Regions from separate parts of the Streptomyces sp. NPDC094147 genome, predicted to be linked through region 1. Evidence: predicted binding sites of a transcription regulator. Region 1 holds the regulator's gene; the other holds the start of a gene.

Region 1 (3,411 bases):
CCAGCAGGAAGCCGCGCGGCGCGAGCGGGAAGACGCGGTGCTTGCCGAAGCGGTCCTCCAGCGTGACCGTCGGACCCTCGGCCGTCTTCTCACAGCGGATCACGGCTCCGCAGAACCCCGTGGAGATCTCCTCGACGACCAGATCGGCCTCCGCGGGGACCTCCGGCGCGGGGGTCTGCTTCTTCTTCCAAGGGGGCGTCAGGTCAGGGCTGTAGCTGCGCATTCGACAGAGAATACGGCGGCCCGCCCGCCCCTACGAGCCGAACCTGGCCGCGAGTTGGTCCCGCTGGGCGCGGACGAAGGCCGCGTCCACCACCGCGCCGTGCCCGGGTACGTACACCGCGTCCTCGCCGCCCAGCGACAGCAGCCGGTCCAGGGCGGCCGGCCAGCGCGAGACCACCGCGTCCCGGCCCGCCTGGGGCTCGCCCGACTCCTCGACCAGGTCGCCGCAGAAGACGATCTCGGGCGATCCGCCGCTCGCCGGGACCAGGAGCGCCAGGTCGTGACCGGAGTGGCCGGGGCCCACGTTGGCGAGCAGGACCTGGCGGCCGCCCAGGTCAAGGGTCCACTCGCCGCACACCATGTGATGCGGTCTGACCAGCAGGTCGGCGGCCTCGGCGGCGGCGTCGTCCGGCACGCCCTGGCGCGCCGCGTCGGCGCGCAGCTCGTCGCGGTCCAGGGCGCGCTCGATCCCGACCGCCCCGAACACCTCGGCGGCGGCGAAGGCCGCCGTGCCGAGGACGTGGTCGAAGTGCGGGTGGCTGAGTGCGATATGGGTCACCCGGCGGCCGAACAGGGCCTCGGCCTGCGCCCGCAGCTCGGCGCCCTCCTGGAGGGTCGAGCCGGTGTCGTACAGGAGGAGTCCGTGCTCCCCGGAGACCAGCCCGGCCGTGGCGTCCCAGCCGGGCAGGCGCCTGCGGCCCACCCCGTCACCCAGGCGCTCCCAGCCGAACTCTTCCCAATTGACGTCCATGACGCGACGCTATCCGCAATCCCCCGGTGACGTCGCACGGTAGCGTGGTCGGCCGCCCTTGCTAGGGGCGTACCGGTCGGCCGTACACTGACCGGGGGGATTGCTGGCACTCGAACACAGCGAGTGCCAAACGGATGGCAACTGGAGGTGTGCGCGATGCTCAGTGAACGCAGGCTCGAAGTGCTGCGCGCCATCGTCCAGGACTATGTCGGCACCGAGGAGCCGGTGGGGTCCAAGGCCCTGACCGAGCGGCACGCCCTGGGCGTCTCGCCGGCGACCGTGCGCAACGACATGGCGGTACTGGAGGAGGAGGGCTTCATCGCCCAGCCCCACACCAGCGCCGGCCGGATCCCGACCGACAAGGGCTACCGGCTCTTCGTCGACCGGCTCGCCGGTGTCAAGCCCCTGTCGTCGCCCGAGCGCCGCGCGATCCAGAACTTCCTGGACAGCGCCGTCGACCTGGACGACGTCGTCGCCCGTACGGTGCGGCTGCTCGCGCAGCTGACCCGGCAGGTGGCCGTCGTGCAGTACCCGTCGCTGACCCGCTCGACGGTGCGGCACGTGGAGCTCCTCTCGCTCGCCCCGGCCCGGCTGATGCTGGTGCTGATCACCGACACCGGGCGGGTCGAGCAGCGCATGGTCGACTGCCCGGCGCCGTTCGGCGACGCCTCGCTCGCGGACCTGCGGGCCCGGCTCAACGCACGGGTGGTGGGGCGCCGCTTCGCGGACGTGCCGCAGCTCGTGCAGGACTTGTCGGAGTCCTTTGAACCGGAGGACCGAGGAACCGTTTCGACGGTCCTCGCCACCCTCCTCGAAACCCTGGTCGAAGAGACCGAGGAGCGGCTGATGATCGGCGGCACCGCCAATCTCACCCGCTTCGGACACGACTTCCCGCTGACCATCAGGCCGGTGCTGGAGGCGCTGGAGGAGCAGGTCGTGCTCCTCAAGCTGCTCGGCGAGGCCAAGGAATCGGGCATGACCGTACGCATCGGGCACGAGAACAACGCCCACGAGGGACTGAACTCCACGTCCGTCGTATCGGTCGGCTACGGTTCCGGCGGCGAGGCGGTCGCCAAACTCGGCGTGGTCGGACCGACCCGCATGGATTACCCCGGAACGATGGGAGCGGTACGCGCAGTGGCACGTTACGTCGGACAGATCCTGGCGGAGTCGTAAGTGGCCACGGACTACTACGCCGTACTCGGCGTGCGCCGCGACGCATCTCAGGACGAGATCAAGAAGGCCTTCCGGAGGCTGGCGAGGGAACTTCACCCCGATGTGAACCCCGACCCCAAGACCCAGGAGCGGTTCAAGGAGATCAACGCCGCTTACGAGGTGCTCTCCGACCCGCAGAAGAAGCAGGTGTACGACCTCGGCGGCGACCCGCTGTCGTCGTCGGGCGGCGGCGGTGCCGGGGGCTTCGGAGCCGGTGGCTTCGGCAACTTCTCGGACATCATGGACGCCTTCTTCGGCACGGCCTCGCAGCGCGGCCCTCGCTCGCGGACCCGCCGCGGCCAGGACGCCATGATCCGCCTGGAGATCGACCTCAACGAGGCGGCCTTCGGCACCACCAAGGAGATCCAGGTCGACACCGCCGTGGTGTGCACGACCTGCTCGGGCGAGGGCGCCGCTCCCGGCACCTCCGCGCAGACCTGTGACATGTGCCGCGGCCGCGGCGAGGTGTCCCAGGTCACCCGGTCCTTCCTGGGCCAGGTCATGACCTCGCGCCCCTGCCCCCAGTGCCAGGGCTTCGGCACCGTGGTCCCCACCCCGTGCCCGGAGTGCGCGGGCGACGGCCGCATCCGCTCGCGCCGCACGCTCACCGTGAAGATCCCGGCCGGTGTCGACAACGGCACCCGGATCCAGCTCGCGGGCGAGGGCGAGGTCGGCCCCGGCGGCGGCCCCGCCGGCGACCTGTACGTGGAGATCCACGAACTCCCGCACGACGTGTTCCAGCGCCGCGGCGACGACCTGCACTGCACGGTCACCATCCCGATGACGGCGGCGTCGCTCGGCACGAAGGTGCCGCTCCAGACGCTCGACGGCATGGAGGAGGTGGACATCCGTCCGGGCACCCAGTCCGGCCAGTCCATCCCGCTGCACGGCCGGGGCATCACGCATCTGCGCGGCGGCGGCCGGGGCGACCTCATCGTGCACGTCGAGGTCCTGACCCCGAGCAAGCTGGACCCCCAGCAGGAGGAGCTCCTGCGCCAACTGGCCAAACTCCGCGGCGAGGAACGCCCCACGGGCCAGTTCCAGCCGGGCCAGCAGGGCCTGTTCTCCCGCCTGAAGGACGCGTTCAACGGCCGCTGAGCCGAAAGAAACGAGGAGGGGCCGGCTTTCCCGGGCAGTACCGGGAAAGCCGGCCCCTCCTCGCGATGCCGGGCGGCAAAAGTCAGCCCCTCGTGGGGGTCCCTCCCTGGCCCTTAAGGCCTTGG
Region 2 (3,411 bases), on a different contig from region 1:
CGGCACCGGCCTTGATGACCGCAACACCGCCGGCGAGCTTCGCCAGGCGCTCCTGCAGCTTCTCGCGGTCGTAGTCCGAGTCGCTGTTCTCGATCTCGGCGCGGATCTGGTTGACGCGGCCCTGGACCTGCTCGCTGTCACCGGCACCGTCGACGATCGTCGTCTCGTCCTTGGTGATGACGACCTTGCGGGCGCGGCCGAGCAGGTCGAGACCGGCGTTCTCCAGCTTGAGGCCGACCTCCTCGGAGATGACCGTGCCGCCCGTGAGGATGGCGATGTCACCGAGCATGGCCTTGCGGCGGTCGCCGAAGCCCGGGGCCTTGACGGCGACGGACTTGAAGGTGCCGCGGATCTTGTTGACGACCAGGGTCGACAGCGCCTCGCCCTCGACGTCCTCGGCGATGATCAGCAGCGGCTTGCCCGACTGCATGACCTTCTCCAGGAGCGGGAGCAGGTCCTTCACCGAGGAGATCTTGGAGTTGACGATCAGGATGTACGGGTCATCCAGGGCCGCCTCCATGCGCTCCATGTCGGTCGCGAAGTACGCCGAGATGTAGCCCTTGTCGAAGCGCATGCCCTCGGTGAGCTCAAGCTCAAGACCGAAGGTCTGCGACTCCTCGACGGTGATGACGCCTTCCTTGCCGACCTTGTCCATCGCCTCGGCGATGAGCTCGCCGATCTGGGTGTCGGCGGCGGAGATGGAGGCGGTGGAGGCGATCTGCTCCTTGGTCTCCACGTCCTTGGCCTGCTCAAGCAGAGCAGCGGAGACGGCCTCGACGGCCTTCTCGATGCCGCGCTTCAGGGCCATCGGGTTGGCGCCGGCGGCCACGTTGCGCAGACCCTCGCGCACCAGGGCCTGGGCCAGGACGGTCGCGGTGGTCGTACCGTCACCGGCGACGTCGTCCGTCTTCTTGGCGACTTCCTTGACCAGCTCGGCGCCGATCTTCTCAAACGGGTCCTCGAGCTCGATCTCCTTGGCGATGGAAACACCATCGTTGGTGATCGTGGGGGCGCCCCACTTCTTCTCGAGGACGACGTTGCGGCCCTTGGGGCCAAGGGTGACCTTGACGGCGTCGGCGAGCTGGTTCATCCCGCGCTCGAGACCGCGCCGTGCCTCCTCGTCGAACGCGATGATCTTGGCCATGTGAAGTGGTCCTCCCGGACAGGGGTGGCGTTCTTCGTGGACCGCGCCGGTGCCCGCGACGGACGGCCTGCAGCCCTTGTGGTTCCTTGCCCCACCCGGCCTGCGGGCCTCACTGACCCGATCCAAGTTCTGTCACTCTCACTGGGAGAGTGCTAACGCCAATGATTAGCACTCGACCCCTGCGAGTGCAAGCGAGTCTCTTGAACCGGGGCCCTCCACTACGCCCCCTTGGCGGCGCGCCCGGCACCGGCGGGGGCTCCGCCCCCCACACCCCGGCTCCTCAAACGCCGGAGGGGCTTCCCGGTAATACGGCTGCGGACCGTGCGTGGTTGCTCGCGCAGTTCCCCGCGCCCCCAAGGGGCACTGTCCGGCGCCCTGTGCAGACATCCCAAGCCCGTCCGGCGATTGAGGACGAGCGCCGTTCAGGCGCGAACGGGGTCTGGGGCGGAGCCCCAGTGGCCACCGGGGCCCGCCACCGGGGGGACGGAGGAACGCGTGAAGGGGGCCACCCTTTCGGGAGCCCCCTTCATGCGTGAGTGCGTCGGTGGTCGATCGCGCCGAGATCAGACGGCGAGCTTGACCATGTCCGCCTGCGGACCCTTCTGGCCCTGCGAGATCTCGAACTCGACTCGCTGACCTTCTTCAAGGGTGCGGTAGCCGTCCATCTGGATCGCGCTGTAGTGGACGAAAACATCCGCACCACCGTCGACCGCGATGAAGCCGTACCCCTTCTCCGCGTTGAACCACTTGACGGTGCCCTGAGCCATGCCTAACTCCCCTATTACTGGCCCTTGCACGGGACCGCACTTCGCGGACCCGGGTCAGACCTCCACCCTCCGACAGGAGAGGGTGTGCGCCGGAACGCGTCGACCGCGGCTGAATGTATCTGCCCAACTGCCCTCTGCAACAGGTCAATCGGACGAGAATTCCGGGCACACTCGGGGCGCGGAATGCCATGAATTCAACATTCCGGGGCAAGTCGGGCCGGGCAAAGTGCACTTAAGGAGCAAATGGCTCGCACACTTTGACCCCATGTTGTCGCGTTCTCATATGCACTTGGCACACACGGCGAGGGGGCTTTCCCAACTGTACCGCGCTCAACCATGCAGAATTGCCCCCTCCGCTTCTCGTGCGGAGAGGGCAATTCGGGGAAACCGCGCGGCGGATCAGCCTCCGGCGACGGCCGGGATGATCGAGACTCCGGCGCCCTCGGGCGTGGCCGTCTCAAGGCCCTGCTCGAAGCGCACGTCGTCGTCGTTGACGTACACGTTGACGAAGCGGCGCAGCTTGCCCTGGTCGTCCAGGACGCGCGCGGCGATCCCGGTGTGGTTCTTCTCCAGGTCGGCGATGACCTCGGCGAGGGTCGCGCCCTCGGCGGCGACCTCGGCCCGACCGCCGGTGTAGGTGCGGAGAATCGTGGGGATGCGGACGTTCACGCTCATGGTCGGTACTCCTAGTCGTTCGGCAGTGGCTCAGTGGGCGAGGCCCGCGGCGCGGAACGCGTCCAGGCTCGGGCGGATCGTCGCCGTCGGGCCGGTGGTCGGGGCCACCGCGTCGAGGGTCTTGAGGCCGTCACCCGTGTTGAGAACGACCGTGGTGAGCGAAGGGTCGAGCAGACCGGCCTCGATCAGCTTCCGGGTGACGCCGACCGTCACCCCGCCCGCCGTCTCCGCGAAGATGCCCTCGGTGCGGGCCAGCAGCTTGATGGCGTCGACGATCTGCTCGTCATTGACATCCTCCACCGCGCCGCCGGTGCGGCGGGCGATGTCCAGGACGTACGGGCCGTCCGCCGGGTTGCCGATCGCCAGGGACTTGGCGATGGTGTCGGGCTTCTGCGGGCGTACCACGTCGTGGCCGGCCTTGAAGGCGGTCGACACCGGGGAGCAGCCCTCGGCCTGCGCGCCGAAGATCTTGTACGGCTTGTCCTCGACCAGGCCGAGCTTGATGAGCTCCTGAAGTCCCTTGTCGATCTTGGTGAGTTGGGAGCCGGAGGCGATCGGGATGACCAGCTGGTCGGGCAGCCGCCAGCCGAGCTGCTCGCAGATCTCGTACGCCAGCGTCTTGGAACCCTCGCCGTAGTACGGGCGCAGGTTGACGTTGACGAAGCCCCAGCCCTCGCCGAGCGGGTCGCCGATGAGCTCCGAGCAGAAGCGGTTCACGTCGTCGTAGTTGCCCTCGATGCCGACGAGCTCGCCGCCGTACACCGCGGCCATGACGACCTTGCCCTGCTCCAGGTCGTGCGGGATGAACACGCAGGAGCGGAATCC

Evidence for each region. The regulator HrcA, encoded in region 1, represses chaperone genes, less so after heat shock. The targets are predictions, from matches to a motif close to TTNGCACTCNGNNNNNCNGAGTGCNAA.
Region 2: the regulator HrcA is predicted to act here: its motif matches at 1,274-1,300, upstream of groL (chaperonin GroEL).

Annotation. Positions count from the first base shown of each region.
Region 1 covers NZ_JBIWHT010000001.1:784,032-787,442, reverse strand. Annotated here, with positions in the region: gene ACIQ8J_RS03630 (DUF3097 domain-containing protein) at 1-223, opposite strand, end outside; gene ACIQ8J_RS03625 (MBL fold metallo-hydrolase) at 254-973, opposite strand; gene hrcA (heat-inducible transcriptional repressor HrcA) at 1,130-2,149, shown strand; gene dnaJ (molecular chaperone DnaJ) at 2,150-3,286, shown strand.
Region 2 covers NZ_JBIWHT010000019.1:16,236-19,646, forward strand. Annotated here, with positions in the region: gene groL (chaperonin GroEL) at 1-1,144, opposite strand, end outside; gene ACIQ8J_RS24635 (cold-shock protein) at 1,708-1,911, opposite strand; gene ACIQ8J_RS24640 (MoaD/ThiS family protein) at 2,311-2,586, opposite strand; gene thrC (threonine synthase) at 2,617-3,411, opposite strand, start outside.